DNA from 2 places in the Paenibacillus sp. OAE614 genome. Region 2 is predicted to be linked to the other one. Evidence: predicted binding sites of a transcription regulator. Region 2 holds the regulator's gene; the other holds the start of a gene.
What was found. Region 2 encodes LexA, which represses DNA repair genes until DNA is damaged. Its sites were predicted from a motif close to CGAACATATGTTCG; they were not measured.
Positions count from the first base shown of each region.

Region 1: ABIE48_RS20695 (YhjD family protein) is a predicted target of LexA. The motif match lies at 9,343-9,356, and genes of this name have one in related genera.

Region 1 is NZ_JBEPOD010000001.1:4,473,085-4,489,403, forward strand. Features, by position in the region: gene ABIE48_RS20645 (hypothetical protein) at 1-288, opposite strand, end outside; gene ABIE48_RS20650 (Gfo/Idh/MocA family protein) at 281-1,246, opposite strand; gene ABIE48_RS20655 (TerC family protein) at 1,339-2,025, opposite strand; gene ABIE48_RS20660 (TVP38/TMEM64 family protein) at 2,366-2,980, shown strand; gene msrA (peptide-methionine (S)-S-oxide reductase MsrA) at 3,071-4,036, shown strand; gene ABIE48_RS20670 (lipid II flippase Amj family protein) at 4,168-4,959, opposite strand; gene ABIE48_RS20675 (DUF2188 domain-containing protein) at 5,088-5,552, shown strand; gene ABIE48_RS20680 (YitT family protein) at 5,705-6,409, opposite strand; gene hmpA (NO-inducible flavohemoprotein) at 7,063-8,265, shown strand; partial or broken gene ABIE48_RS20690 (Crp/Fnr family transcriptional regulator) at 8,545-9,043, opposite strand; gene ABIE48_RS20695 (YhjD family protein) at 9,387-9,776, shown strand; gene ABIE48_RS20700 (hypothetical protein) at 9,911-10,825, opposite strand; gene ABIE48_RS20705 (nucleotide sugar dehydrogenase) at 10,842-12,203, opposite strand; gene ABIE48_RS20710 (response regulator) at 12,273-13,079, opposite strand; gene ABIE48_RS20715 (glycosyltransferase family 2 protein) at 13,129-14,496, opposite strand; gene ABIE48_RS20720 (HEAT repeat domain-containing protein) at 14,540-15,733, opposite strand; gene ABIE48_RS20725 (hypothetical protein) at 15,770-16,319, opposite strand, start outside.
Region 2 is NZ_JBEPOD010000001.1:4,090,541-4,106,859, reverse strand. Features, by position in the region: gene ABIE48_RS18805 (methionine gamma-lyase family protein) at 1-918, shown strand, start outside; gene ABIE48_RS18800 (MerR family transcriptional regulator) at 1,006-1,419, shown strand; gene glnA (type I glutamate--ammonia ligase) at 1,453-2,781, shown strand; gene ABIE48_RS18790 (sporulation protein YjcZ) at 2,937-3,062, shown strand; gene ABIE48_RS18785 (DUF1259 domain-containing protein) at 3,148-3,531, opposite strand; gene catA (type A chloramphenicol O-acetyltransferase) at 3,752-4,402, shown strand; gene ABIE48_RS18775 (extracellular solute-binding protein) at 4,630-5,982, shown strand; partial or broken gene ABIE48_RS18770 (carbohydrate ABC transporter permease) at 6,111-7,003, shown strand; gene ABIE48_RS18765 (carbohydrate ABC transporter permease) at 7,019-7,897, shown strand; gene ABIE48_RS18760 (sensor histidine kinase) at 7,965-9,794, shown strand; gene ABIE48_RS18755 (response regulator transcription factor) at 9,769-10,959, shown strand; gene lexA (transcriptional repressor LexA) at 11,055-11,681, opposite strand; gene ABIE48_RS18745 (LysM peptidoglycan-binding domain-containing protein) at 11,921-12,301, shown strand; gene ABIE48_RS18740 (DUF896 domain-containing protein) at 12,403-12,585, shown strand; gene ABIE48_RS18735 (hypothetical protein) at 12,834-13,349, shown strand; gene ABIE48_RS18730 (HAD family hydrolase) at 13,389-14,183, shown strand; gene ABIE48_RS18725 (FixH family protein) at 14,415-14,828, shown strand; gene ABIE48_RS18720 (1,2-dihydroxy-3-keto-5-methylthiopentene dioxygenase) at 14,919-15,458, opposite strand; gene metH (methionine synthase) at 15,664-16,319, shown strand, end outside.

The DNA.
Region 1 (16,319 bases), 380 kb from region 2:
GATCGTTTCGGATACGACAAACGCCAAGTCTTCGTTGCCGAACAGCGACAACACGCCAAGCACAGTATCGTCCGGAATCGGCCCGGCCTCCTCTTTAGGTACGGTCAGGTCCAGCACCCGCTGCAGTCGCTCGTTGTCACCCTGCTGCGGGTACGCCTGCCGGTACAGCTCCAGGGGGTCCAATCCGTGATTGACGCACCACTGGGCAAAAACCAGAATCATCATATCCTCATCCTGCCGGTAGCTTTCCACGATGCCTTCTTCCAGCGACTTCTGCCGTTCATCCATTGTCAGTCCCCCCCTTCAGCTGCTCCGCCAGTCTCGATGCCAGCTCATGGCTGCGCATGACCCGCTCGGCGCGAATAGTACAGTCTTCCGGAGAAGCAAGATGTTCCAGAAAATGATCTACGGCCCCGCTGAAGCCGCGCCGATGCAGGATCGTATCCCAGCTTCCAAATTCGCGGGTCTCGGGCGGCCTTCCATGTTCATACAGAATCGCATGCTCCAGATTAACCATTTCCGCCGACCGGCCGCTTCCGTGCAGCTCGAGCTTCTCCATATCCGCCCCGGCCTGCCGGATCATACTGTACCTTCCTGTGACGTTCCGGCCGAGGCCCAACTCGCCGGAGGTGTGCAGCAGCCGGCCCTGTTCATCTTCGCTTAGATGGTGATGAAGCAGCTCGTAATCACCTCCGCCCAGCCAGAGCAGCAGGTCCAGCATATGGATCAGATCGTCGTAAATCGTGTCGCTGCTGCTCCCCTTCTGCAGGGTGGTCCGGTGCTTGGCTGCAGCGGCCTGGACAAATCCGCCGGTCTCCTCGACCCATGCCTTTGCCCGCACATATAATGGAGCAAAACGACGGTTAAAGCCTACCGCTAGCAGCATTCCTTTCTTTGAAGCCAGAGCGGCCAGTTCCCTGGACTTGGTAAGATCCGTCGTCAGCGGCTTGTCGACATAGACGGATACCCCGCGTTCCAAACAGGCTTTGACCACGTCATAATGGGTTTCTGTCGGGCTGTGGACAAAAACGGCGTCCAGGTCCCATGACAGCAGTTCTTCCAAATCGGTCGTCCCCTGAGGAAACCGGTAAGTCTGCGTCACGCGCTGCACCGTAGCTTCGGAGCGGCTCATCACCCCGGCAACCTCCACCTTCTCGTGCTGGGCCAGCAGCGGAAGATATACCTTGTGGGCGATGTCCCCGAGCCCCGCCAGCGCAACCTTCCGCTTATGGTTTATTACATTCATGCCTTGGGTCCACCTTTCTTCAATCCAACGAACCTTCCGGACATGCCGGACAGATACCCATTATACCGCTTTTGGCCGGCAAATTTAAGCCGTTACATCGACTCTGCCGCCCGGTTTTCCTTCTGCTTTTTCTTTTTGGTCATCAGTCCCAAAGCAACGACGGCGGCAATGACCACCACTTCAAATCCGTATTTCAGGATCGGGCTGGCAAACCAGTCGTGAATCAGCGGCTCTTCCACCAGCATTTTGGACGCCGTCCAGGCGAGCACCGCCGCACCGATCGTAATAATGACCGGGAAGCGTTCCGTCAGCTTCAGAATAATCGTGCTGCCCCATACCATAATCGGTACCGAAATCGCCAGTCCGATAATGACGAGCAGGAAGTCTCCATGGGCCGCTCCGGCTACCGCCAGCACGTTGTCGAGACCCATCATGGCATCGGCGATAATGATCGTGCGGATGGCCGCCCACATTTGGTTGCCTGCGGATATGTCGTGCTTTTTTTCGTCAATCAGCAGCTTATACGCGATCCATACAAGCGCGATTCCCCCGACAAGCCGCAGTCCCGGAATCAGCAGCAGCTGCACGACGAGCAGCGTAGCGATAACCCGGATGACGACAGCACCGACGGTCCCCCAAATAATGACTTTTTTCTGGTCTTCTTTTTTGACGTTCCGTGCGGCGAGTCCGATTACAATGGCGTTATCGCCGGCAAGAACCAGGTCAATGATGACAATGGACATGAGCGCTGCCCAAAATGCCATAGTAAACAATTCCATACGATTTCCACCTTTCTGTTGTTTGAGATAGAATGATTAGTCGCCGCACTAAAAAAAGCGCCCCTTACCTTCATTAGGTAAAATGGCGCTTTTTGCCCACCAAAAAAGACCTTTACCTAATGAAAAATCAGGCAAAGGTCTCGCAAAACAACATAATCGTTGCCAATAAAGCCGGGGATACCGATCCCGTAATGACGACTTTATTGCATGAGCTACTCCCCTTTGGGAACTATTCACTTGTTGGAACCATTATAGCAAAACTCTAAGGCAATTACTATGATTTTTATTCATTAATTTTTGGTATGATGGAGATTATAGGCTAAGTGGAAAGGAAATCACCATGAAAAAATGGCTGCTTCCCCTCTTGTACATCCTTCTGCTCGTTTGGGCTTTCCTGTACCGGGACGCGATCATGGAGGCGCTGGGCGAAAGGCCGTCCTTCCTTCTGCTGGTCGGAATTGCCGCCCTGGTCGCCCTGTTCCCTGTCGTTCCCTATAAGCTGGTCATCGCAGCGCTCGGTTACGCTTATGGTACCCTGTGGGCGGCGGTCGTCTCCTGGATCGGAACGATGCTGGCGGCCACGATTCTGTACGGACTTGTCCGCTATCTGTTTCGGGACCGGGGCAGGAGGTATCTGGAACGGATCAAGCCGCTGCAGACTTTCACCGCATTCATTGAAGCGCATCCGTTTGTCAGTATCGCCGCCGCGCGGGTTATTCCGATCGTTCCGCAGATGGCGGTCAATATATTCGCCGGGGCCGCGGCGCTTCCCTTCTGGAGCTACACCGCCGCTTCCGGGATCGGCAAAGTGCCGGGCATCCTGTTATATGCCTACCTGGGCGGCAATCTGTCTGCGCACCCGTGGATCTCCGCCGCTGCGGCATCCGCTTATGTCCTCTTGCTCGGACTGATCGCGGTAATGTACCGCCGCCTCTCCCGCACGAGACCGAAATAACTGGGCACCTTGGTTCCCTTGCGCGGATGGATTATAATGGAGTTGTACAAGTACACCTTACTTACGATTTGAAAGAAACGGAGTGATATCATGAGCGACGTACAGCCAGTTGAACATAAAGCCACTTTTGCGGGTGGATGCTTTTGGTGCATGGTAACCCCGTTTGAGGAGCTGCCGGGTATCGTCAGCATCGTGTCCGGATATACCGGCGGCCATAAGCCGAACCCGACTTACGAGGAAGTATGCTCTGAAACGACAGGGCATGTGGAAGCGGTGCAGATTACGTTCAACCCGGACATTTTTCCTTATGAAAAGCTGCTCGAGCTATTCTGGCAGCAGATCGATCCAACCGATGCGGGCGGGCAGTTCTACGATCGCGGCTCTTCCTACCAGACCGCTATTTTCTATCACAGCGAGGAGCAGCGCGAGAAGGCCGAAGCGTCCAAGCAGGCGCTCGAAAGAAGCGGCCGCTTTGACAAGCCGATCGTTACGCCGATTTTGCCTGCCGGCCCGTTCTATGAAGCGGAAGATTACCATCAGGACTACCACAAAAAAAACCCGGGACATTACAAACGGTACCGGAAAGGATCGGGCCGCGATGACTTCCTGGAGAAGCACTGGGCTCCCAAGATAAACAAGGAAGAGCTGAAACAGCGCCTGACGCCGCTTCAATACGAAGTCACCCAGAACAACGCCACGGAGCGGCCGTTCCAAAACGAGTTCTGGGATCATCACGGCGACGGCATTTACGTCGACATCGTGTCCGGCGAGCCGCTGTTCAGCTCCACGGACAAGTATGACTCGGGCTGCGGCTGGCCGAGCTTTACCCGGCCGATCCGCGACTACTCCATTAAAGAGAAGCTGGACCTGAGCCATATGATGGTACGGACCGAAGTGCGCAGCAAAGGCTCGGATTCCCATCTGGGCCATGTTTTTGACGATGGGCCGGGGCCGGATGGCCTCCGCTACTGCATCAACTCCGCGGCGCTTCGCTTTATTCCGAAGGAAGACCTGGATAAGGAAGGATATTCCGAATATAAAGTGCTGTTTGAATAAACGGCACTGCCGTTCTATTTTGAGACCAGCAAGCGATAGGCGCTGGGGTTCGTTCTTTATACGAAAAGAGGGTAAGGCTTGCAGCCTTACCCTCTTTTTCATGCGCTTTCCTTTTTTCCGGCTGCATTAGGTCAGCCGGAGATAAGCCAGCCGATCCAGAATGCACAGGGAACGAGCAGCAGCTGGGCCGCGATCGTCCCGGCGCAACGGGATACGAGCATCAGGCCGAGCACCTGATTCATCCGCCCCAGACGCGACTCTCCCCGCAGCGTCCGGTCCGACATCAGGGCGATCCGCGGATCGACGAGCAGCGTCAGCAGAATTGTCGCCACCCCGTTGATCAGACCGGAGGAGGTCGATGCCGCCAGCCGGGATTCCGGCCATAGATAGGCGGCATACAGCGCGGACAGCACGCCGACGGTATAAATGGCCGTGACGGCCATATTGATCGCCATCAGGCGCCTGGGTAGGCGGCCTTGAAAAAGGCTGCGAAGCATCTGGAGATTCGGCAGCTTGACATACGCCGCCCCATTCTTCCATTTTCGCCCGGCAGTCAGCTGCCTTACCATTTGCGGGATGGAACCGGCAGCCTCCAAATGGACGACCAGCCGCGAGCAAATCCGCACCACGCTCGGAAACAGCAGCATGGCTGCGGCTGTACCGGCTGTGGCGGCGGCGATGATCCAATGCAGCCTCGACTCCAAATGAAAGGAGGCAGACGCCAGCGCCTTGTCCACCATGCTGCCGACCATCGGCCCCTGCGCCATGTTGGAAGTCCTCGACACGATCACAAGCAGCCCCGACAAGGACAGGGCCAGTGTAATCCGCCGGCTGCGCAGCCCGCCGAGCCGCAGAGCATAGGAAAGGCTGTCCACGGTATGGATGATCCCCGTCAAGAGCAGTACCAGCAGCATCTGCATCATCACGATTCCTCACTCCTTTATTCTCAATCTTTTCCATTATAATGCATATCGGGCGGATGAACATCGTTTGATTCGCGCGGCGCCGGGTAATATAGGGGTAAACGAGAACTGGTTTGGAGGGATTGACAATGCCTTGGAATAAGCATGATTACCCTGTATCCATGAAAAACCTGGAGCCCCGGGTGCGGAATAAGGCGGTCGAAATCGCCAATGCGCTGCTCGAGGAAGGCTATGAGGAAGGGCGCGCCATTGCCATCGGCACCGCTCAGGCGGAAAAGTGGAATGAGGACCACCCTGCCGGTGAGGAAGGGCAATCGAAGCATGCATCCGGCCGTTCGGATGACGAGCGGGACGAGCACGCAGGCAAGACTTCCCGTTCCCGCAGCGGCCGGGGCGGCGATGCCGACGTCCATGTCGTCACCCATGAGGACGGATGGGCGCTCAAGGTGGAAGGCAAAGACAAGCCCTTGTCGACTTTTGGATCGAAGAAGGAAGCCATGGACGAGGCGGAAGACTACGCCTCGAAACACGATGTCCATGCCATCGTTCACGGCAAAGACGGCAAAATCGAGAGCAATCGAAGTTATTCGTGACCCTGTTCATGCCAGCGTTCACGCAAGACGGCAAAATCGAGCGATTCGTGGTATGTCTTCGCGGGGAGGCTTCTTACGGTGCCCCCCCGCCCTGCCATACCTGCCATAAACAGCAAACCGCCTGATTCCCTAAGGAACCAGGCGGTTATCTATCAGTGGACACTCCGAACTTTGTGAACGGGTTTGGCTGCTGGCTGTTTCTGACCCGCGGTCATCTTAGGTGCAGCATCTCCCGCTGCCGGCGAGGTACGATGCGCACGGAACGAGACCGTATACGTAATCATTTTCCCTGCAATGCTCACGGCCAAAATCGTAAACAAAGTTTCCTGCAGAGGCAGGTAGAACAAGGACACGAGCAGGACGACCGCATCGAGCAGAATAAATACGGTGCCGACTTTAAGGCCAGTGAGACGGCTGAGCAGCAGAGACACGATATCGTCGCCGCCTGTCGCTCCTCCGAACCGCAGCACCAGTCCGGTTGCAAAGCCGGACAAGACGCCTGACAGCAGCGCTGCAAGCAGCAGGTTGCCGTGAAGATTGATGTCAAGCGCAGAGTAGCGTTCCATCAGATCGTAAAAAACGGAAAACGAAACGGTCGCCACAAGCGTGTTCACAATAAATTTGCGTCCATTCAGCAGCAGCGCAACGAGGATCACCGGAATATCCAGGATCAGCACGGTCACTGCCGGGTCAAATCCGAATGCGTACTTGCCGAGCAGCGACAGGCCAACGAAGCCGCCCTCGGACAGATGATTCTGAAAATTAATGTGATAATACGTAAAAGCCAGCAAAAAAGTACCTAACATCATAATAGCGATTGGTCGAAGCGTTGAAATTACATGGTCTTTCTTCCTCATACAGGTTACCCCTCATCGTAGTTAGTTGGTCAGGGACGCGACTAACTTCCGCGGGAAGAAACCTGTAGGACCGAGTCCTTCGCATCTTAAGCTTCCTTCTTTCGCGAGAAGTTTGTCACAACCCAATATCCGGGCGCTTGTTCTCTACGATGGAAGCTAAGTGTAAGAGAGATCATAACGTTTCCAAATCGTCCTTTGGGGAATGTTCCTTCGGGGACACATGGTATCCTGATCCTTTCTTTTGTTTGATAACTTCTATACTTATTATACCACAGTTGCACTGCCTGCTAAACAGCTTGCTGAGGAGAATGCGTTAGAAACGTCTATCGTCGTGCATTCCAAGAAGCCAGACCGCTTTTATATGATAGTTTTGGTTGCGTTATAAGGAAACCAGTCTCCGAAACTTATAACTTTCTTATATCTAAAAGAAGGGCTTCTATGCCACAGGCGCTGTCATCCAGATTTCAGGAATGATACCGTGATACCGTGTCATATCCTATGCCCTATTCCGTCGGATCATGTCTTCAGAACGTAAATTCAAGTTCACACAATGTCAATTTTTTATGTGACTGAAATCACAATAAAGGGTAATCGGCTTTTCTATACTTAACTTATGAAATCGTTAAATATTACGTTGAAAGAAGGAACCCTTTATGCTGAGCCAACAAACCATTGATACGATCAAATCGACCGTTCCGGTACTGGAAGTACACGGACAGTCCATTACATCCGTCTTTTATAACAATCTCTTCAAGGATCATCCAGAGCTTCTGAACATATTCAACCATGCCAACCAGCGCCAAGGACGGCAGTCGGCCGCCTTGGCGGGCGCCGTCTATGCCGCGGCCGCGCATATCGATCATCTCGAGGATATCATTCCAGCCGTCAAGCAGATCGGGCAGAAGCACCGGGCGCTGCAAATCAAGCCGGAGCATTACCCGATCGTCGGGCAGTATTTGCTTGGGGCCATCAAGGAAGTTCTTGGCGATGCGGCCACGCCGGAAATTCTTGAAGCCTGGAAAGAGGCTTACGGCGTCATTGCAGACGCATTTATCAGCGTGGAAGCGGAAATGTACCGGGAAGCTGAAGCCGCACCGGGAGGCTGGTCCGGTTTCCGCCCATTCGTCGTGGAACGGAGAGTGAAGGAGAGCGAAGTGATCACTTCCTTCTATTTAAAACCGCAAGACGGCGGACCGATCGCCTCTTATTTGCCGGGACAATACATCACGGTCCGCGTTCAGCCTGAAGGCCAGCCGTATACGCAGATCCGCCACTACAGCTTGTCCGCTGCGCCGGGCGGTTCTTCCTACCGGATTTCTGTGCGCCGCGAAGATGCCGCGCCAGGTAAACCGGCAGGCGTCGTCTCCAACTATCTGCACGGGCACGCCCAAGAAGGCACCGTCCTTGAAATCAGTGCACCGGCGGGCACGTTTACGCTGGATCAGACCCAAGACATTCCAGTCGTGCTGATCAGCGGCGGGGTCGGCCTGACGCCAATGGTCAGCATGCTGGAGACGCTGCTGAAAGAACAGCCGGCCCGTAAAGTCACTTATGTTCACGCCGCGATTAACGGAAGCCATCATGCGATGAAGGAGCATATCGCCGACCTTGAAGGCGCGCATCCGCAAATGTCCTCCTACCTCTGTTATGAGACACCGCTTGAGGGCGACAGCTGCCATAAAACCGGATATATCGACGCTGCATGGCTGCAGCAAATCGTCGATCCAAACGCTGATTTTTACTTCTGCGGCCCGGTTCCGTTCATGCGCACCGTCTACAGCGCCCTTAAGGAGCTGGGAATCCCCGCAGAGCGGATCCATTACGAATTTTTCGGCCCGGCAGGCCAGCTCGACTAACGTATCGGCGGCGGGCCAAGCTCGGTTAGCTTGTCAGCTCGCGGGACAACCCCGCCTATCGGACTACGGTGTCATTGGAGGCTAATGCAACGTCAATGCAATGCGCGGAGTTAGCTAATGCGATGCGCTGAGTTAGCAAATGCGATTTCCAAACCGGCCAATACGATTTACTAAAATGCACAAAGGGGCTGCCCCCAGGTTCAGAGAACCTGAATGGGGCAGCCCCTTTGTTTGTTTACCGAACCGTTCGCGTATGGCGGATGGCTGGATGGCGTTATGTCAATGTCCTCGGAGCAGCCGGTTGATCGTTTCCCTGCGTACACCGATCAGCTGGCCGATCTCCTCCTGGGTCAGCAGCTCGGTAAAGTGGATACCGTGGGCGTAGCTGTCCAGCCAATCGGTCAGCAGCGCCAGCCTCTCGGCCGGAGTCCCGACGGTTAGGTGGTCGATCCGCTGCTGCATAAAGCGCACCTTTTCCTGCAGCAAAAGGGCGATTTCAAGCGCCTTCTCCGGGTGCTCACGGAGCTCGCGGTACCACTCCTCTGCCGGAATTTTCTCGACTTCGCTGCGCATCAGGGCCGTTGCCGTACCGTGGATATCCTTTGGGGTGATCAACGAATGGTGAGGCACCGTTTCCCCCGGATAAAGCACGTTAAACAGAACGCTGTTCCCGTTTTTATGGACGCCGTGTTACCTTGAACAAACCGCTCTTGATATGGTATAAAAATTCCCCGCTGTCCCCCTGTCTGAATAATATTTCTCCTTTGTTCAAAAACATGATTCTTCCTCCAACCTAAAGTTCCGCGATTCCAAGTTTCTTTTGTTCAATACCGCTTCTGCGAAGCTAACCAGGGTCTCATCGCAAAATATAAAATTTTGGCCTCTGTGGAGCTGACAACCGTTCCCCGGCTATCATCACTGCTCCACGCTTTCCCGTCTGTGGTAAATCTTATGAGTACATTTGATAAACGCTTCTCTTTATTATATCAAATCCACCCGTCCGGACCGATACTCTGCGCGCTTCCATAAATTCGTTATTGCCTTCCCGAATACTTTTGCCTTAACATGAGTATAATTAGAACGTATGTTCCTATACTGTTAGTAAGGAAGTGCCATGCCTCATGAAAGCATCCCTCTCCCCTCCGGCCCCCTCGGAAGAAGACGGCCGTCTGGTCAAAGCCTACCTGCTGCACGTGGTTTTGCTTGATGCGTTGGAGCAGGACGTTCGCCTGATCGGCACTGTCCCGCTGAAGATGGCACAGCTGTATATCCGCGCCCTGTCGTCCATCCAGGATCAGATTATGGCAAGCCTGACATCGATCCGCCGCGAGATGAAGGCCCGCGGCATTCGGGTCTACGAGGAAACCCGGACCGCCAAGGGCATTGAGGCGTCGTACCTGTGCCGCGGATACCAGCGGCGGTTCGCCATGCTCTGGACGTACGTGCAGGCGGAATCGGGCCTCGTGCTCAGCCGTTATCTCGGCATCCGGCTGCCGGATCCGGATGCCTGAAGTGAAGCCCCCGGCAAGCGGGGCCTTTTATATCGGTGTGCGATGTGCGTTCAACCTTGTGCGGTGCCGAGGCTGCTCTCCATCCACGAAAAAAAGCGTGCGAATGGTTTCCCTCTTCGCACGCCTGATTCCATTTACTGATTGGACTTCTCGGGCTTCTCGTCCGAAGCCGCTGAAGCGATTTTGTCCTGCCAAATTTCATAATGGTGTACCGCCAGTCCGGCAAAGGAAGGATGGCTGTCGCCCAGACTGTTCACAGACTTCATCTCTTCCTCCATCACAGGCACGGCCTTGCCAAAAAACGTGATGTGCGAACCTTCTTCGGTGTCGCCCAGCTCCATGCCGATCCATACCGATTTACCGAGCTGGTCCGCTTCATCCAACTGCTCGCGGGCCACATCGTAAATCTTCCGTCCACTGTCCCGGTACGACATGACGGCGACGGCATCAAACTGGCTGATCATCCACCGGCTCAGGTTCCCGCTGCCGTTGGCATCCTTAACGTTGCCCAGCCAGAAGGGAACGGCCGCACTCATGTACAGGCCCTTCTCCTTGCCCTGGGCTACCCATTTTTCCACATTGCTGCTCCATTCGCGGACTACGCCGTCCTGATCCCTCTGCCAGCGTCTTAACTGATAGGGCTCCACATCCAGCTGGATGCCGGCAAACTTCTCGCTCGGGGCTGCTTTTGCATTATAATCAAACACCCACTGCAGAAATTGATCCGCCTGCCTGCTCTGTCGTTCATAGGCCCAATCGGGCTGCCCGTCCAGCGCGTGCACGGCAATGCCTTCCTCATAGGCTGCCGCAATAAAGCGGCGGTAGTCCTCATCGCTAACCTTTTTCTGAACCTGAAGGAAGATCGTGCCTACGTTCTGCTCCCTGCAGAATGCTATAATTTTGCCGGGATCCTTGATCAGCTCGGTATCCCACAGCCAGGTCGCTTTTTGATCTTCCATCGATGACGATTTTAACAGGAGAGGCAGGAGCAGCAAGCCGCAGATGACTAGGATCACCGGGATTTTCGCTTTTTTGAGCAGCTCTCCCAAACCATCCCCTCCTTTATTATACGATTAACGCCACATCCGGCTCTTCCACGTGCTGCACCGAATGTCCGATTTTGTAAATATGAGGCAGGGTGTAGTTTTTGAATGCATTGCGCGTATCGATGATCGGCACGCCCATCGCCGCGATTTCGCCGTAGTCGAGTCCGCTGTGATTGGTGATCAGCACCATGCAGTCGTATTTTTTAAACTGCGCCGGATCGTAGGCTACGCTGTGCACGGTCTCGCCGTGTTTGTCGCGGAAGCTGACAGCGTACGGATCGTAGTATTCCACGTTCGCGCCGTTCTCTTTGAACAGCTCGTAGACTTCAAGCCCCGGAGATTCGCGCAGGTCGCTGATGTCCGGCTTGTAAGCCATGCCGAGGATGAGAATCGACGATTTCTTGATGGACTTCGCGTATTCGTTCAGAATTGTCGACGTCTTGCCGATAACGTAATACGGCATGTTGTCGTTGGTCGACTGTGCCAGCTCGATAAACTTGCTGTAGAAGCGGAAGCCCTTTGCCTTCCACGACAGGTACATCGGATCGAGCGGAATGCAGTGTCCGCCGATGCCAGGACCCGGATAGAACGGCATAAAGCCGAACGGCTTGGTTGCCGCTGCGTCGATGACTTCCCAAATGTCGATGCCCATGCGGTCGCACATCATGGCCATTTCGTTGATGAAGGCGATGTTTACGCTGCGGAACGTGTTTTCTAGCAGCTTGGACATTTCGGCCACTTTCGGCGAAGTGACAGGCACCACCGTCTGTACATACTGGGAGTAGAGCGCCGTCCCCAGCTCAAGGCAGGCCTCGGTCGTACCGCCGATAACTTTTGGCGTATTGAAGGTGTTAAAGCGCACATTGGAAGGGTCCACCCGCTCCGGAGAGAAGCAGAGGAAGAAGTCTTCGCCCACCTTGTAGCCGAGCGCTTCGATTTCCGTCTGGATCAGCTCTTCGGTCGTACCCGGGTAAGTCGTGCTTTCCAGGGTAATCAGCATGCCTTTTTTCATGTGCAGCTTGATTTGATCCACAACGCTCGTAATGTAGGACGTATCCGGATCTTGGTTTTCGCTGAGCGGTGTCGGCACGCAAATGCTGAGCGCGTCGATGACGGCGATCATGCTGTAGTCCGTCGTCGGCTTGAAGCGTCCGCTAGCCACGACCGCGGCCAAGTCTTCGGAAGAGATATCGGTGATATAGGATTCGCCCTGATAGATTTTATCGATTTTCGCAGGATCCACGTCGATACCGATTACAGTAAAGCCCTGCTTGACCATTTCCACGGCCAGCGGAAGTCCTACGTATCCCAGTCCTACTACGCCCAATACGGCCTTTTTGGTTTTAATTCCTTCCAACAACTGCTCATATTCGTGATTCACAAGCACTCAACCTCCATTAGATGTAAGTTTTGGTATGCTGCTAAGTAACGCTCAAGAAAAGCGGATGATTTAGTGAAAGCACCGGTGTATACGGGCATCCAGCTCTACCGGAGAGAAAGGCTTGGTCACATAGTCGTCTACTCCGTGTTTAAAGCACTGGCTGATGGTTTGCTCCACGCGCTGTTCGGTCAGCACGACGATTTTCGGCGTGTTGTCGACCGGCAGCTGCTGGATTTGGTGAATGAACGGCAGCCCGTCAATCCCGTAAAGGTTGAGCTCCGTCAGCACCAGATCCGGCTCCCATTTCTCGATCAGTTCCAGGGCGGACGTGCCGTCATGAGCGGCCAGTGTCTCGTAGCCCTGCATTTTCAGACGAATCTGGAGAAACTCGCGGACGGTGGCGTCATTGTCGACGATCAAAATTCTTCCGGCCTCTTCCGCGGCCTCCTCTTTCGTAAATATATGAATATCGGACGATGTGCTGAGCTTTGTGGACTCGGCCATCTGTTTGAGAACGCCAGGCGTAGGTTCGACCTGCCCCGGGAATACGGCCAGCGTAATCCGCGGATCTGCATCCTTCACCGTCTCCTGCAGCTGCTGCTTCAGAAGCAGCGCCTGGTAATGGGCCGCATCCAGCGTAAGTCCCGGCAGCAGAATCGCCAGCGTCCGGGTTTGCGCATCCTTCAGCACCTCATAGTCGAGCCCGGAACCATGCTGCAAAATCTCCCGAACCCGCTCTTCCAGCTGCGGGGGGTTCGCACTGCTGTACAGAAACATGATTCCGCAAGTGTCCGGCGACGTTTCCTTCAAACGTTCTCCCAGATGGTGGTACACATCGGTCGTCTGTTCTCTCTGTAAAGTTACGGTTTGCGGCATAATCCACTCCCACCTCTCTCAAATGTATAAATCTTTGAATCGGGGCCCATCAGGCCGTTTTGCTTTCTTCGCTCCAGCTTTGCCGGGTCATCGTTCCCCAGGAATTGTTGTTCTGGAGATACTGGATATGTCCTTGGACGCGCCACAGCACGCCGAGCTGATGGTATCCGAAAAACTTCAGCGCGGAGAACAGCAGCATTTTCCACAGATCGGACAATTTCTTGTATCGCCGGAAGGCGATTTCCTCCAGGACGATGGCACCGACGCTGAGCAGATAGCCGCTCAGGAAGTTCAGAAGGAAGAAAGTCAATAGAATGCGCCAGTGAGTCATGTCCAGCAGCGTATATCCTACCAGAGCCAACAGGCCCGTGATTCTAAAATAAGGGTTTAACGTTTCAAACAGGACGTTGTATGGCATCGTGATCATACCCATGACCTTGTACTTCGGATTGAACAGCATTCCGCGGTTCTCGATCATGTTCTTCAGATTTCCCCGCCCCCAGCGCTTGCGCTGGTTGGAGATAATCTTGTACGTATCCGGTGCCTGCGTCCAGCAGACCGCTTCAGGGCAAAAAGCTACCTTGTACGGGATTTTATGGCTGAGCATGTACCGGTGAAGCTTGATGATGATGTTCATGTCTTCTCCCGGATAACCGCCGCGGTACCCGCCAACAGCAATGACATAGTCCTTGCGGAAAAGGCCGAACGCGCCCGAGACAATGATCAGGCCGTTCATATGGCTCCAGCCGATCCGTCCGCCCAGGAAGGCTTTCATATACTCGATGGACTGGAACATCGGCCAGATCTTGCGCGGCAGCGACACTTTCTGCACCGCACCGTTCTCGATCAGACAGCCGTTGGCAATACGCACGTCGCCGCCGATCGCCACCATTTCCTCCGGATTCTCCATGTACATGCGGGCCATGCGGATCAGGGCATCCTTCTCCAGCAGCGAGTCCGCGTCGATCGAAGAGATCAGCGGATAATGCGACAAGTTGATACCGGCATTCAGCGAATCGGCCTTGCCGCCGTTTTCCTTATCTATTACAAACAGGGAGGGATAATCGGGATTATGATAAACGCCTCGAATCTCCTGCGTGTCGATCGTCCCCCGGAACTCCGGATTCGGCATTTTCTTCAGCCGGAATTCCTTGATGAGCACATCCACCGTATTGTCGCTGGACCCGTCGTTAATGACGATGACCTCGTAGGTCGGATAGTTGAGCGTCAGCAGGCAGTTGACGTTCTCGCTGATGGTCAGTTCCTCATTGAAGGCCGGCACCAGCAGTGATACCGGAGGCACCAGCTCCGAGCCGGACAGCGTATTGTAATTGGAATATTTGGACCTCCGGTAGATGGTCCCGATGTTCCGGTACGACAGGATCATAATGGTAAAGTACAAAATGTTAACGATCATGACGTAATACACGGCGACCATGCCGTAATACATTAGTATGTCTCTAAGCAGAGTAATCCCCTCCTACAGCGGCTACCCCGCCAACCCGTTTGGCCGGCTGCTTCACGCCGAAATAACGGTCGTACAGAAGCCGTTTCTTGTTGTAAGCCACCATTTGTTCGATCGCGCTGTGCTCGCGCTCCTTTTCCATCACCAGCTCGATCCGGTGCAGAGCAGCCTCGCGCTGGATGCCGGCGCCGGTCAGCGCGGCCTGGCACAAGGCCTCAAAGCCGGCTTCTCCCAGCTCCGCCAAGCTCTCGGCGCTGTTATAGCGCACCTTCCAGCTGGAATCGCGGAGCGCATCGGTCAGCAGCGGAATGCTGCCTGCGGCGTGCAGCTGGCCAAGCGCTCTGGCCGCCTCGGCCCGGACTTCCCAGCTTCGGTCGCTCATCAGCTGGGCGATCGTATCGTCCTTGAGCGCTGGATTTGTAGTGAGATACAGCTTGACCGCTTCGGCGCGAACGTCCTTCTCTTCCGCACCGACCAAACGTCCCAGAACCGGCATGACTTCCGGTACAGCTTGTCCCCACATGGCCACCAGTCCCACCTTGACCAGCGCGGAATCGGAGTCGTTCAGCAGCTTGAGCAAAATCGCACTCGAATCCAGCCCCGTCTCCAGCATAATATCCGCCGCCAGGTTATGGATCGGCTTGCCGTGAGACAAGAGGGCGCGCAGCATCTGGAGCAGATCCTCGCTGTTATCCGCCGCTTTCGCAATGGAGCGGGCCATAACGATCGACAGCGAGCTGTATTTGCGTTTTTGCAGGATGTTCTGCAGCAGCGGCACCGCCTCCGGCGCGCGCATGCCTCCCAAACGGTAGGCCGCCTCCAGCCTCCGGCCGTACCGGATGCTGCGGAGTGCTTTCAGGTCCTCCTCCACAAAGCCGGCCTCCCGGCACAGTTCGATCAGCTTGAGACGGTAATCGCCTTTAAACTGCTCGATCCACTCGATAAATTTATCCTGAATCACTCTCTTTTCAAGCTTCTTCAGCTTGCCGGGCGGAAGCCTCAATTCGACATTGTCCTGCAGATTGGCCTGAACGTACACAAAGTAGTCATGATGCTTCTTCGCATACGCTTCACGGTTCCGAAGTTCCCGGTTATGCGATATTTTCATCTGGAGCAACAGCAGAATCCCTAGGGCAATCAAGCCGAGGCACACATAGATGAAAATATAGGCAACGGTTAAATGAAACATGTTAGCAGGTTCCTCCTTTTTAGAAAGTCAATTCTCCTACTCCTTTTTCTCTTTAGGGCCGGAAATTTTCGTAAAAGCATCCTTCATGATGTAATAGCTCTGCTTCAACTGTTCACTGTACTGCACCGTGTCCCACTGCTTCCAGGTATACAGCGGCAGGCTTTGCACGTTCAGCGTCTTCTGGTCTCCTCCGGGCCAGGACACGCCGCTTCCGTCACGCTGGACGATCCACGGAATAAGCCGTATCCCGTCGGTTGTGGTCGTGCCGAAGTAACTCCGTTCCTTCAGCGGACCGTAGTCGATGACCTGAAGGGAGCTCGGATCCGAGAAGCCCAGCAGCATCCACGGGATTCGCATCTCTATCGAATCACCGCTGTACTGCCAAGAAGTCAGCGAGTCGAACGTCTCCTTGCTGCGGTCCGTCGTCCCTCTTTTCAGCGTACCCATCGTCTTGTCGATGAACGGATGCGAAAAGCGCGTATCCGGCGGATTCATGAGCAGGCTGATCGCCAGCTTCCAGGGATGGAACGGCGCCGTGTTTCCAGCCTCGGCCTCGGGCAGCATCCAATAACCGTCTTTGCCGTAC
Region 2 (16,319 bases):
CGGCCGTACGATACATTACATAAGGTGATCGGCCAAAAAGGGGATGGTACGGGCTCCCTGGCCGATTTCGGGATTACTTACCGCGAAGCTGCCTTGACTGCGTCAGGAGACGTAGACTGGGAGGCTGTAGAAGCAGGCATTTCCGGCTCAACGAAGTTGATCGGCATCCAGCGGTCGCGCGGATATGACTGGCGTTCCTCGTTCACGGTGGAGCAGATTGGCGAAATGGTCCGGCGCGTAAAGCAAATCAAGCCGGATGTGATCGTGTTCGTGGACAACTGCTACGGCGAATTTACGGAAGAAATAGAGCCGACGCAGGTCGGTGTAGATCTGATGGCGGGCTCGCTGATCAAAAACCCCGGCGGGGGTATTGCCGAAACCGGCGGCTATATTTGCGGCAGACAAACCCTCGTTGATCTTGCAGCCTATCGGCTGACCGCACCGGGCATCGGCGGTGAGGTGGGAGCGATGCTGGGAGCGACCCGGGGGATTTACCAGGGGCTCTTCCTGGCGCCGACGCTTGTGGGACAAGCGGTCAAGGGCAGCATTTTCGCAGCCGCGATGTTTGAGCAGGCGGGGTTCGAAAGCAAGCCGGCATGGAACGAGAAGCGCACCGACCTGATCCAGGCCATTTCCTTTACCGGGCCGGATCATTTGATCGCTTTCGTTCAGGGGATCCAGCGCGCGGCAGCGGTCGACAGCCACGTCGTACCTGAGCCGTGGGACATGCCCGGCTACGAGCATCCGGTCATTATGGCGGCCGGGACGTTCATTCAAGGGGGAAGCCTGGAGCTGTCTGCAGACGCGCCGATCCGGGAGCCTTTTATCGGATACATGCAGGGCGGACTCACCTATTCACACGTCAAATATGGCGTAATGATGGCGTTACAGACGATGAAAAATCGAAAATTATTGTAAGTTTATCTGACACGTTATTGACGTGTGATATCATGAAATGTACAATGGAACATGAGAAATAGTTCATGTGGAAGGTTGAGATGAGTCATGGGTGATGAAATTCGCAGAAACATGGCATTATTCCCGATAGGTATCGTCATGAAGCTGACCGATTTGTCCGCGCGGCAGATCCGGTATTACGAACAGCACAATTTGATCGTGCCTGCGCGCACCTCCGGCAACCAGCGGTTGTTCTCGTTTAATGATGTCGAGAGATTGCTGGAGATTAAGGCGCTCATTGAGAAGGGCGTCAACATCGCGGGAATCAAGCAGGTCATGAATCCTGTGTCCAAAGAGTCTGAGGAAGCCACTGTCCTTAATGCCGACACCGAGGTAAAGCGCAGAGAACTGTCGGAATCTCAGCTGCACCGATTGCTGAAACAGCAGCTGGTATCTGGTAAGAGACCGGGTCAGGTCTCATTGATTCAAGGCGAGCTGTCCCGGTTTTTTAATAAAAAATAATAGGAATCACATGTGAGAAAGGGAGAGGATATCGTGAGTTATACTAAAGAGGATATTCTGCGTATTGCGGAGGAAGAGAACGTCCGTTTTATCCGTCTTCAATTCACGGACTTGCTGGGAACGATCAAAAATGTGGAGATTCCCGTCAGCCAGCTGAAGAAGGCGCTCGACAATAAAATGATGTTCGATGGATCTTCCATCGAAGGTTATGTGCGCATCGAGGAATCCGATATGTACCTGTATCCGGATTTGGACACTTGGGTCATTTTCCCTTGGGTGACGGAAGACCGCGTTGCGCGTCTCATCTGTGACATTTATATGCCGGATGGCACTCCGTTTGCCGGAGACCCGCGCGGTATTCTGAAACGCAACCTGAAAGAAGCGGAAGCGATGGGCTACACGTCCATGAACGTAGGTCCGGAGCCGGAATTTTTCCTGTTCAAGACCGACGAGAAAGGCAATCCGACGACGGAACTGAACGACCAGGGCGGATATTTTGACCTGGCTCCGACAGACCTCGGCGAGAACTGCCGCCGCGAGATCGTATTGACGCTGGAAGAAATGGGATTTGAAATCGAGGCTTCCCACCACGAAGTGGCGCCGGGACAGCACGAGATCGACTTTAAATACGAGAACGCCGTGAAGGCAGCGGACCAGATCCAAACGTTCAAACTGGTCGTTAAAACGATTGCCCGTCAGCATGGTCTGCATGCGACCTTTATGCCGAAGCCGCTGTTCGGCGTGAACGGTTCCGGTATGCACTGCCACCAGTCGCTGTTCAAAGGCAACGAGAACGCCTTCTACGATGAGTCTGACGAGCTGGGCCTGAGCGCCACCGCCCGCTATTACATGGCAGGCGTACTGAAGCATGCCCGCGCCATGGCAGCCATCACGAACCCGACGGTCAACTCTTACAAGCGCCTCGTTCCAGGTTATGAAGCTCCGTGCTACGTGGCTTGGTCCGGCAGCAACCGCAGCCCGATGATCCGGATTCCGGCTTCACGCGGTTTGAGCACACGCGTTGAAGTTCGTAACCCGGATCCTGCAGCGAACCCGTACCTGGCGCTTGCCGTTATGCTGAGAGCCGGCCTTGACGGCATCAGCAACGAGCTGAAGCTGCCGGCGCCGATCGACCGCAACATCTACGTGATGTCCGAAGAAGAGCGCATTGAAGAAGGCATCCCAAGCCTGCCGGCCGACCTGAAGGAAGCCCTCGGCGAACTCATCCGTGACGAAGTCATCATCGACGCGCTCGGCGAGCATGCCCTGGCTCACTTCTACGAGCTGAAGGAAATCGAATGGGATATGTACAGAACACAAGTTCATCAATGGGAGCGCGATCAATACATCACGCTGTACTAAGAATGGACAATCCCCTGCACCTGACCGGTGCGGGGGATTTTTTTACGGCTGACAGGCTGCTGCCCAATCTCACTGTTCTTACCATTTAGCCTATACCTCTTTATGCTTTTCGCCATATGAATATGGTGTACCTTATAAATCAAGGAGGTTATCACATGAGCGATGGCGTTGGAGGCGTTGGAGTAGGATACGGTTATGGTGGTCTGTGGGGCGGAGGCGTAGGAGCAATCCTGGTCCTCTTCATCCTGCTGGTCATCATCACGAAAGCCTTTATTTACTAAAATAAAGGATCTCGAAGCCCGTCGGCATCTGCCGGCGGGCTTTTCTTGTCGGAATCGGCATCATCCTTTCAGCGATGCACACAGATCACTTTTTCAGCACATTTAAAGCCGCTCTTAATTTTCTGGCAAACGTAACGGGGTTCTCTACTGTTTCCAAATGAAGGTACATCAGCCTCGGCTTTTCAAAGAGCCAGTGATTGTGGATAGCGGTCACTTTAAAACCTTGCTTGCGGGCGGCACTGGTAAAGCGCTGGACTTCCGACTGAAGCAGCGTGATTTCCCCTGTGTTGAGCGTTGTGCCGTTTTTCAAAGATTGGATCGTGATTTCGTGCTCGGTTTCATAGTTTCTGCCGAGAATTTTGGCATTCAGCTTTCTTTCGATCATGATGGAGCAGCTTTTTCCGTCTGACGTGCCTTTGCCCCCGAGAATGGCGGCCAATCGGTCGCACAGCGATTTGGAGATGTTCATAACCGGATTTCTCCTTTCATCTCTTGATGATCTAACTTATGCGAAACCGTGCTAGAAAGGAAAAGCAGGAGTCTATAACTCTATAAAATGGTTTTGTTGTTCAGCGAAATTGGTTACAATGGCATAGTAACCAATCCTGTACATGGAGTGAGCGTCGTGGTGAAATCCGTTGATTTACCCTCCTAAAATCGCGAAATATACATTTTAGGAGGGTTCATACATGAAATTTATTCCGATCCAAACCGGGCAGTGGGACAGACAGCCTTATTTTGACCACTATTTCAAACAGAACCGGTGCACCTTTAGCATGACAGCCAACATCGAAATCACCTTGCTGCTGGGCGAGCTGAAGAAGAGGGGGATGAAGCTGTACCCCGCCTTTTTGTACATGCTGTCCAGAATCGTAAATGCGCATGTGGAGTTTCGGATGGATATTCGGGAGGAGCAGGTTGGCTTCTGGGAGCAGATGAGTCCGTGTTATACGATTTTTCATCCGGAAAACCATACCTTCTCCGCGATCTGGACTGATTACAGCAGCAGCTACCGGAGCTTTATGGAACTTTACCGGGAGGATCAGCTCCGTTATGGACAAGATATGGGGCTGTTTACGAAAAAAGACATGCCGCCTCATACCTTCTCCGTCTCCATGATTCCATGGGTCAGCTTTACCGGCTTTAACCTGAATCTGGATCATGGCGGAGGCTACCTGCTGCCGATCATCACGGGGGGCAAGTATTTTCGGGAAGGGAAGCGCGATCTGCTCCCGGTATCGCTCCAGGTACATCATGCCGTCTGCGACGGGTACCATGCCGGGATGTTTCTGCAAGAGCTGCAGCAGCTCGCCGACACCTGCACTGACTGGATGGATTGAGGGATGTACACGCTATAAATGAGGATGAAAGGATTCTCAGGGGACCCTTACAGGGTCCCTTTTTTGTCGATTGTTCGGCAATGCCTGGTTTTAAAATACTACATTGTCTCAGGTGATCATTTAAAGGGACCTTTAGAAATTAAACCTATTTCCTGAATTTCTCACCTCCCTTTTCGAGTCAAATCGCGGCATAATGAACCCATACCAAACAAAAAGGGGATAACAAGATGGCAAAGATGTCGAAATTATTAAGCATCGTGCTTACAGGCACCTTGGCGCTTAGTCTTACGGCTTGTGGAAGCGGTAACAAGGAGGATTCTGGCAGCAACGCATCGGGCGCGGCCGGATCCAACAGCAGCACATCCGACACATCGAAGGACAAGAACATTACGATTACTTTCCAAAACATCTATCCGGACCCGACGGATCCGAAGAACAAGATCATGAACAAGATTGTGGATCAGTATGAGAAGGATCATCCGAATATCAAAATCGAACTGGATTCGCTCAACACCGACCAGCAGAAGCTGAAGCTGAAAACGCAGGCGGCCTCCAAGGAAATTCCGGACATTACGGTCGTGAACCCGGCGGCGCAAATGCAGCCTTTTGTCGATGCCAAGCTGCTGGCTCCGCTCGACGACATGCTGGCCGAGAACGGTCTGAAGGACACGTTCCAGGACGGGCTGCTGGACTGGTACAGCTTTAACGGCAGCACGTATGCGGTACCGGACGGCAACAACATCGGCGTGGTGTACTACAATAAAGAGCTGTTCGAAAAGGGCGGCGTGAAGGTTCCAAGTACGTTTGAGGAAATGGTCGACGTCGTCAAAACGCTGAAATCCAAAGGCATTCAGCCGATGGCAATCGGCGAGAAAGACACCTGGACCGGTTCGTTCCTGTTCATGAACATGCTGCTTCGCACGAACAACGGCCCTGGATTCCTGAAGGACGTCCTCGACAAGAAAAAGACGTTTGAAGATCCGGCCTTCGTTGAGGCGGTTGACGCATTCCAGAACCTCGTGCAAGCCGGAGCTTTCCAGGAAGGCGCAACCTCCTTCGATTACAACGCCGGCGAGAACCTTTTCAAAACCGGTAAAGCAGCAATGTACTACATGGGAACCTGGGCCACCGGCGGCATTGAATCGTCTTCCGTAAACGGCAAAGTCGGCGTCTTCAAATTCCCGACGATCGGCGGCAAGGGCAACCCGGACGAATTCATGCTGGCACCGGGCAGCGCGTTCGCGATTGCAGCAGACAGCAAGCATCTTGCAGAAACGAAGGAGTTCCTCAATTACTTCATGCTGAACTTCCCGAAAGAAGCGTTTGAAGCTAAAGGCGCGGTCGGAATCGGCCAGAAAGTGGACGGAGACTTCAAGGCTGCAGGATATTCCGACATGGCGATGGACGTGCTGAACATGTTCAAGGAAGTCAAAGGCGGAGACCTGGCGTTTGACAACACGATGAATCCGGGCACGGCCCAGGTTCACCTCTCCAGCATTCAAAACCTGTTCGCCCAGAAGAAAAATTCGGCGGACGTGGCGAAAGAGCATCAAGCCGGGTTCGAAGATAACAATCAATAAATAACGGATACAGCTAGTTATAGAGAGAACAGGGATTTAAACATGAAGGGAACGCATTTCGGATGCCGTTCCCTTCAATTCCCATGAGGAATATTGCAGCCAAGAAGGAGAAGGAGGAGAGGTAAGTCGTGAACGTGCTGAAGGTCTCCCGCTGGACGATTGCCGCGTTTGTGCTTCCTTGCTTAATCATCTATATCGGTATTGTGTTTGTTCCCATCCTCGTATCCATGTACAGCGGTATGCTGGACTGGAACGGGATCGGCGAATCGACGTTCGTGGGTCTGGCCAATTTCAAAAAGCTGCTGTTCCACGACTCGGTATTTTGGCCGTCGGTGCGGAGAACGCTGATGTTTGCGGTGTTCTCTATGGCCGAGATTCCGATCGCACTGCTTGTAGCCATACTGCTGAAGCGTTACGTGCGAAAACCGAATTTTTTGGTTTCCAGCTACTTTTTACCGGTCATCTTGTCCGTCGTCGTCGTCGGCCAGCTGTGGAAAACGATCTATAACCCGGCTTCGATGGGCGGTATGCTGAATCAAATCCTGGATGCAGTCGGACTGCATTCCTGGGGCAAAGCCTGGCTCACCGATCCTTCGGTCGCCATGTATTCGCTGTATTTCGTCGCCCTGTGGCAGTACCTGGGTTACCACACCCTCATTCAATTTACAGGCATTTCGAATGTCCCGGACGATGTGTACGAAGCGGCCCGTATTGATGGTGCCGAAGGCTTTAAAGCGGATTGGCACATTACGTTTCCGCTGATTGTCCCGATTTTCAAAATTTCCATCGTGCTGGCCTTCATCGGCTCTCTGCAAGCTTTCGACATGATCATGGTCATGACGGGGGGGGCGGACCGGCGCATGCCACGGACGTCATTTCCACGCACATGTACAATATGTCGTTCACGTCCATGAAATACGGTTACGGAAGCTCGATCGCCGCATTCCTGGTGGTGCTCTGTCTGGCCGCCACGTTCTGCATCAACTTCATTTTCAACAAACTGGAAAAACGATACTCGTAAAGGAGGAAACCGCCAATGAACACAAGCACTGCCGTCGCTTTGAACAAGCAGGTGGCCGCAACCGGACGCAAACGGTTTTCCGTTACGAAGGCCATCGTGTTTCTGGTGCTGGGCATTCTGTTTGTAACCCAGGTGTATCCACTGTTGTGGCTGCTCCTGTATTCCTTGAAATCCAATGAAGAAATTTTGTCGGGCAGCTTCTTCGCCCTGCCGCATTCGCCGCAGTGGGGCAATTACAGCGCTGCGCTGGAGGGCAACTATTTCCGCTATCTGCTGAACAGCATTTTTGTCACATCCGTGACGATGATTGCCGTCATTATTCTCAGCTCCCTGTGCGCCTATGCGATCAGCCGATTCCGGTGGCGCTTTGGCGGGGCGGTCATGGTCGTATTCTTGATCGGAATGATGATCCCGATGCAGGCGACGCTGCTGCCGCTCATGATCATTTTCAAAAACATGCATATCCTGAATACACATCTGTCGATCATTTTGCCGTATGTGGCATTTTCCATGCCGATCGCCATCTTTATTCTGAGCGGGTTCATGAAAACCATTCCGCACGAAATCGAAGAATCCGCGGTGGTGGACGGAGCGGGGATCGGACGCATATTCTCGAGCATCATCCTGCCGATCTCGGTTCCGCCTGTGATGACGGTGTGTATCCTGACATTCATCAACATCTGGAACGAATATATTTTGGCTGCGACGTTTATCTCATCAGAAAAGCTGAAAACACTGCCGTTCGGCGTCAACAGCTTCGTCAGCCAATATTCGGTCAACTACGGGGCCATCGGCGCATTTCTTGTGCTGGGCGCGCTTCCGGTCATCATTATCTACTTCCTGCTGGCGGATAAGATCACCCAAGGTATGGTAGCAGGAGCAGTAAAAGGTTAGTAGGGCAAAGACGGCTTCTGTGATAGAATGACAAATGGATGACCGGATACGAAAGGGGAATGTATCTGTGGGGCGACATTTTCGTTCGATTCACAGCCGTCTTTTTCTGCTGTTTCTATGCTGCATGACCGGCATATTGATATTGATCAGCGTTGTGTATTATTACCGTACGATTTCCATTATTCATACCAAGGTGAATGATATCGCCGAGAAGAACATCTCGCAGACCGCCGGACTGTTCAACTCGCTGCTTCAAGGCTACAACAGTCTCTCCAAGTCGCTCAACAGCAACTACGAGCTGACCCGGCTGCTGCAGGAGACCCATGTGAAAGAGACCGTCGCCATCGAAAACGAACGAACGATTACGAATATTATCGGGGCGGCTTACTATTCAAGGAACGATATTACAGGCATCCATATTCTGACCGACAGGGGCAAAGTGTACAGTTATGAGCGCCAGTTCGCTGGGGTCATCGACAACAATTACGCCCAGACGTCCTGGTACAACGAGCTGAACGCCTCGTCGGGCAATATGGTCTGGCTTGGGATCATGCCAGGATCGCCGATCAATACGCTGCAGCAGAAAGAGAACGTCTTTGTGTTCGGTCGGAAGCTGTATGATCTGAACACGCACAAGCAGCTTGGCATCATGGTCATCGAAGCGAATCCTTCGTCCATCATGGAGGCAATGTCCAATGTGACGATCAGCCCGGGCAGCCGCGTGTACCTGATCGATCAGAACAACAACATCATCGCTTCCACCGGTAAAAAAGGGACGGAGGCGCCGGACTTTGCCAGCATTCCGAAGCCGGGTGCCGAAGACGGTATTCTGGTGGACGACAGCTCAAGCCAGCTGGTGGTCGCTGCCAATACGCCCATGGCGGGCTGGACAATCTACGGTTTTACCCCGAAGCACGACATTCAGGCGGAAGTGAACCAGACGACCCAATACCTCGTTGTCGTCCTGATCGTGCTGATTATCGTCTCGACGGTTCTGGCCACGCTGGTATCGCGCAACATAGCTTCTCCGCTGAAGCTGCTGATCCGGGAAATGAAAAAGGTGGAGATGGGCAATTTCAGCGGTTCGGTTAATGTCGATTCGTTTGACGAAATCAACAGCCTGGTGTCTTCCTTCAACCGGATGGTGCACCGGATGGATGAGCTGATTGAGACGATCAAGGTCACGACCGTCAGCGAGAAGAACGCGCAGCTGCAGGCGCTGCAGTCCCAGGTGAATCCGCATTTTTTGTACAACACGCTGGACATGATCTACTGGATGCTGGATGAAAAAGGGAATGAACGCCTCAGCAGGGTCATTCTGTCGCTGTCGCAAATGTTCCGTTACAGCAGCAACTGGGAGGAGGCCTCCCGGACGACGCTGCGTCAGGAATTGGAGCAGATCCGGCATTATTTGACGATTATCGAGAACCGTCTTGAGGACAGGCTCGTACCGAAGATCGATGTGGATCCGCAGTGGATGGACGTCACGCTGCCGAAAATGACGATTCAGCCGATTATTGAAAACGCTGTAAAATACGGACTGGAGCCGCTGGATCGGCAGGGTATGCTGCTCGTTACGGCGGAGCAGGTCATGGACGATCTGCATGTCGTCGTTCGGGATAACGGGAAGGGAATGGACGAAGACACGCTGATGCGGGTCAGAAGCTTGCTGGAGGGCGGGAACCGCACGTCGCCCATAGCGGAGGACAGAGACGGCCCTGTGCTTCGCCGTGGCATCGGTTTGAGCAATGTGCATGAGCGGATCCGAATGATGTTCGGCAGTCCGTACGGTTTATACTTGGACAGTCAAGAAGGGGAAGGAACGACGGTAACCATCCGTTTACCAATCCGGCACCAAGGAGGAATGGAAGATGAACATTTTAGTCGTGGACGATGAGCATGTGATCCGTGACGGAATTAAGCGCACCATCCACCGGGCCTATCCGCAGCATTATGTTCACCTGGCAGCGAATCCGGAGGAAGCGGTTCAGCAGCTGCGCAGACACCGGATTGACCTGGTGCTGACCGATATCCTCATGCCGGGAATGACGGGCCTTGAATTGATGCAGCTGTGCCAAGGCAGTTATCCGCATATCAAATGGGTCATTATTTCGGCTTATTCCGAGTTTTCCTACGCCCAGGAAGCCGTCAAGCTTGGGGCTAAGGACTATATGCTCAAGCCGATCGGGAAAGAGCTGCTGCTCTCCATGATATCCGGACTTGCTCAGGAGATGGATCGGGAGAATGAAATCGTTCGCGAGGCGGAGCTGCTGAAGTCTAACCTGAAGTATTTGCGCGAGGCGGTATTTCAGCGCTGGGCGAGCGGACTCGATACCGGGCGCCTTGACGTCGCCTCAATAATTGAGAGCTACCCCGCATTCCAACTGGTGATGGTTAAGATGGAGAGCGAGGCGCCGGTGCATCTGGAGCATTTTATTATTGAAAATGTGCTTGGTGAGCTGATTGAAGCGCACGGCTGCGGATTTGTGACAAGCATGGACGAAACGAGCCTGATCGGCCTCGTCTCGCTGGGGGAAGAGGGCGGCATGAAACGTCTGACGGATGAGCTGCGCGCTAACTTGAAACGATGCGTCAAGGTGCCTTTCCAGATTCAGTCGACGGGACTCATCACAGACATTCACCGGGTGCCGGAGGAAGTGCGGCGGATGCGCCAGGAATCGGCATCGCTGGACTACGAATACAACAACCCGGGCGGTAACCGAGCGATCGAGGTTGCGGTGCAGTACATCAAAGCGCACTATCATACGGATCTGTCCCTGGAAAAGGTAGCTTCGGTCGTGTTCCTGAATCCGGTCTACTTCAGCCAGCTGTTTAAGCAGAAGACAGGAAGCGGCTTCAAGGAATACGTCACCAATCTGCGGATCGAACAAGCCTGCAAGCTGCTGCTGCAAACGCATTTGAAGCTGGCCGATATTTCGGACAAAGTCGGATATGTGGACGTCAAGCATTTTACCCAGGTGTTCCGCAAAAAGACGGGAAAAACCCCGACGGAGTACCGTCTGGAGCAAACGGCGGATTCCCGTGAGGCGTGTCCCACCTGAATCATCCTGCCTTGATCCCAACGCCGAAAAGAGCCCTTGACCTTCCTGAGTAAGGAAGAGCAAGGGCTCTATTGCTGCTTGTCCAGCATCATCTGCTAGTGAATATCGCGGAACAGCCCGACGACTTTGCCCAGAATGGTGACATGGTTCAGACGCAAAGGTTCGTAAGCCGGGTTCTCCGGTTGAAGCCGGATATGGTCTTTCTCCTTGTAAAACGTCTTCACGGTTGCTTCATCCTCATCCGTCATGGCAACGACGATGTCCCCGTTATCAGCTGTCTGCTGCTGTCTCACGATGACGTAGTCACCGTTATGAATGCCCGCCTCGATCATACTGTCCCCAACGACGGAAAGCATAAACACTTTCTCATCTCCGACATAGTGCTGCGGCAGAGGGAAGTAATCTTCAATGTTCTCCGTTGCCGTGATCGGCACTCCCGCTGTGACCTTGCCTACTACGGGAACTCTGGCGATCGTATGCGTGAACAGATTGCTGCTCTCGGATTCTTCTTGTCCCAACAGTTCAATGGCACGCGGCTTCGTAGGGTCTCTGCGGATCAAGCCTTTCTTCTCCAGTCGGTCCAAATGGCCGTGTACAGTCGAGCTGGAAGCCAACCCTACCGCCTCACCGATCTCTCGGACGGACGGAGGATAACCCTTGGCGCGGACTTCATTTCTGATAAATTCCAATATCGCTTGCTGCCGGCTAGATATCTTTGACATTCCCCATCAACCCCATTTAGTAACGTTTGGTAAAATTATAACATAGAACTGCCGTTCGTACAAACATAAGTTCTAAATGATTTTGCTTTGATGGAGCGGGATTTTTGCGGCTTCTGAATGAAGGAAACCTGTCTCTAAAAACATAGGAACAATTGTTCGAAAAAAGTGTTGAACAAAACAAATGTTCGTGTTATATTGTTCTCATAAAACAAGAACAAACGTTTGGAGGCGTAATATTTATGCTGAAACACACTACATACCAAAGTATTTATAATAACCCATCCGTTAACCCATCCATCAATGAAGCTATAGCAACTCCTTGGTTGAAGAAAGTCCAGTCCTTCGCGCCAGGCCCTGCCTTGATCAAACTGATCCTAGCGGCCCTGATTATTTTGGTGGGATGCACAGGTGTCGTTCGCGTATTCGCAGGAACCTCGGATGATGTTCGGTTAGAGAAAAATGTCATCGTTCAGCAAGGCGATACGCTGTGGGGAATCGCTTCTGCCCATAAGCCGGAAGACATGGATATCCGCGCATATATTATGGCGGTGAAGAAGTATAACGATTTAACCAGCAGCGAAATTCAAGCCGGAGAAGTATTGGCACTCCCACAATATTAATAGAAGATAAATGATCAAGAGCTTGGAAAGGTGTGAACCTTGACAAGCTCTTTTTATCATGGCAAAGTTAGGTATGACTTGAATATTGGAGGAGTAATTGTATGGATATCGATAGCGTTGTAGAGAGAATTAATGAGCTTGCGCGCAAGCAAAAGGAATCCGGTTTAACCGAAGAGGAGATCGAAGAACGGGCCAAGCTTCGTGAGAGATACCTTCAGAATGTCCGCAGAAATTTCAGACAGCAGCTGGACTCGATTGAATGGGTGGATGAAGAGAAGAAATAACACCAGCTGGATTAGACTCATACATTCGATCATGGTATAGACTGACTCAAGGTTTTGTATGGCTCACTACCGATAACAGAATGCTTCTATGTAAGCGCACCAAGTTTCCTTCATTTGTTCTATTATATAGAATATGAAACTACAGGAATAAATGCTGTAAGCAGTATTGGGCCGTTATATATTAGGAAGTAAATAGCAAAACTTTCGTTCAAACTATATAGCCGTAAGCATTTTGAGGAGGTTCGTGAATGGCCCGTTCATGGGAAAGACAGGTAAGAAAAAATTCAGCGCAGCTGGATAAGCAGAGAAAGAAGCAAGGGAAGCCTTCCATCTACAGCGCGGGGGGGCCTTCAGCTGACATTTATAAAGGAAGAAACTATGTGCTTCCGATTACGATGGTCGCTCTGGCTGCGGTCTACTTTTTGCTCGGGATGATCGGACAGGAGGGTACGGCAGGAAACAGCAGCATGACCTGGATCATTATGGCCATGTACTTGTTCCTGGGCTTGATGATCTTTTTGCGCAGGCCTTTCCTGCGTGTGGAGAAAAACGCCGTATCGACGATCAAGTTCAACCGGGATCGGCGACTGACCGCAGACAATATCGCCAAGATCAAGCTGGCCAAAGGCTCTGTCGTGATTGAGCCGAAGGGCAAAGGCGGCAATTGGGTGTTCACGCGCCTGATTAATCGCTACGACACTGATGCCATAGGGGAACGTCTGGAGCGTTTTGCACAGACCCACAATATCCCTTTGGAAAAATAAACATATATAAGAGATAGCTAATGGAGAGGATGGAAGAGGATGCCGGTACAAGCTGTTTTTTTCGATTTGGACGATACGCTGTTGTGGGATGAGCGCAGCGTGAAGGAATCCTTTGAAGCGGTATGCGAGACGGCCGCCAAGGCGAAGGGCATTGACGCCAAGGAGCTGGAGGAAGCGGTCCGCAATGAGGCAAGGACGTTATATCAATCCTATGACACGTTTGCCTTTACCCAAATGATTGGAATTAACCCGTTTGAAGGGCTCTGGGCCAACTTCAGCGCAGGCGAACAACCTGAATTTCGCAGACTTGAGGAGCTCGCTCCAGGCTACCGCAAGGAATCATGGCGGCGCGGGCTGCTGAAGCTTGGTGTTGACGATGAACAGCTGTCCGGAGAATTGGCCGAGCAATTTGCCGCCGAGCGTCGCTCCCGCCCCCATGTATATGAAGAGACCTTCCAGGTGCTGGACGAACTGAAAGGAAACAAGAAGCTGCTTCTTCTGACGAACGGCTGTCCTGCGCTCCAGCAGGAGAAGATCGCCGGCGTTCCCGAACTTGCCCCGTATTTTGACGAGATCGTCATTTCCGGCACATTCGGCAAAGGCAAACCGGATCCGACCATCTTCGAACATGCGCTTTCTTTGCTTGGATTAACACCGGAACAGACGCTCATGGTCGGCGACAAGCAGACAACCGACATCAAAGGCGGAAACAGCGCCGGACTGACCACGGTATGGATCAACCGCACCGAAAAAGTGAAAGATCCGTCCATTGAGCCTGATTACGAAATCAAGCATCTGTCCGAGCTGCATCGCATCATTGCCGAACGGTCTTAAGCTGGTTTTATACGTTAGCCTGCCCAGAGGGAGGAATCCTTCGTCCGGCAGGCTTTTATTATACCTTGTGCATATGAATGCCCCGTTTGCTGAGCAACCTCGACCGCTCTCCGGTCAATTTGTTCCATTTTGTTAACAGATGGATTGTTTGGGTGAGGCGATAATTATGTATAATGATGAAGAATATGGACAAACAGCATACATAGATAGACGTATAGGGAGTGACTTCGCTTGAGAAAGTACGGTTTTGTTGCTCTGCTGCTGCTGGCGGTATGGAGCATAGCAGGCTGCGGCAGCGGCGGCGGTGGTCATGCGGGCATGGACATGAGCGAGAGCATGATGGATCCGGTGCAGGTGGATCTTAGCTGGACGCCGGAGCAGGTCAAGGTAGGTAATCAAGTTACCATCGAGGTGAACGTAACGCAAAAAGATAAACCAGTCGATAAGGCCGATGAGGTTATGATTGAAATCTCGAAGGAAGGCGACAGCAGCAGCCATGAAAAGGTGGCCGCCCAGAATGCCGGCGGAGGGAAGTATACGCTCGATAAATCCTTTGAGCAGGCGGGCACCTACAGTATCACGTCACATGTTACGGTAGGACCACAGCATACGATGCCGACGAAAAAGCTGACCGTGGCGGAATAATCAGCATCATGTTTCGTTTGATAACGACAAGCAACCCCCGTCCTTCCTGGCGAAGGCGGGGGTTGCTGCGTATATCGCTATATTTGTGGATTAGGACTGAAAGCTTGGGTCCTGAACCGGATGGGCGACCCAGCCGTTTTCCTCGATAAAGAGGCGGACGGCGATAATTTTACGATTGTCCATCAGCGTAAAGAAGTGGTTTGTATTTTCCGGAACGGAGATGACATCGCCGGCTTCGAGCTCTACATTGAAGTAGCCGATGTCGCCTGCGCCCTTGATTACGAATATTCCTTTGCCGCCCACGATCGCCCGGATTTCGTCTTCCGTGTGGGTATGAACCTCTTCGAACTTATTCAGCAGGTCTTCCAGGTTCGGCGTAGCGTCGGACAGGGTGATGACGTCCCAGATCTTGTAGCCGCGGCGGGCAGCCAGATCACGGATCTCCTCATCGTAGGTGTCCAGGATTTGCTTTTTCTGCTCGTCGTTCAGTTGAAAATTGGTTTGAAGCTCCAGAGGCAGCTTGGAAGCATCCCATTTTTCATAAAGAACGTTTTGATTGTTGAGGAACTCACGAACATTATCGTCGCCGGTAATCCGTTCGTTCGTATTGCGAATCACGATTTCAGCCATCTCTAAACCCTCTTTTCCACTTGGATTAATTCATATTATAACGAACCATACTTTTGTTGTCGATTATATATTACACGAAAATCAGGTGCAAAACCCTCCCTTAAGGCATTTCTTGCACTTTTCTAATAAGGGCTATTCTGATAAACTAAGATTTAACGTTTGGCAGGGGGGACATACAGTGAACAGACCTGACTTGAAGGAATTAATGAAAGAACGAATATTGATATTGGACGGTGCCATGGGTACCATGATCCAGCAGGTCGACCTTGGCCCTCAGGATTTTGGTGGAGAAGAGCTGGAAGGCTGTAATGAAATGCTGGTCATTACCCGTCCCGATGTGATCGAACAGATCCACGAGAAGTATCTGGAAGCCGGGGCGGATCTCATAGAGACGAATACGTTCGGCGCTACCTCGGTCGTATTGTCCGAATACGACATTCCCGAGAAGGCGCGGGAGATTAATCTGCTTGCTGCGGAAATTGCCCGCAGAGCGGCGGATAAATTCAGCACGCCGGACAAGCCTAGGTACGTGATCGGAGCGATCGGCCCGACGACGAAGACGCTGTCGGTGACCGGGGGCGTAACTTTTGAGGAGCTCGTGAGCAGCTACGAGGAGCAGGCGGTTGCCCTGATCGAGGGCAAAGTCGACGCCCTGTTGCTTGAAACGAGCCAGGATACACTGAATGTTAAGGCTGGCAGCATCGGAATCCGGAATGCCTTTGCAAGCACAGGGATCACGCTGCCGATCATGATTTCCGGTACGATCGAACCGATGGGGACGACCCTGGCCGGGCAGAACATTGAAGCGTTCTACATTTCACTGGAGCACCTGAATCCGATTTCGGTCGGCCTTAACTGTGC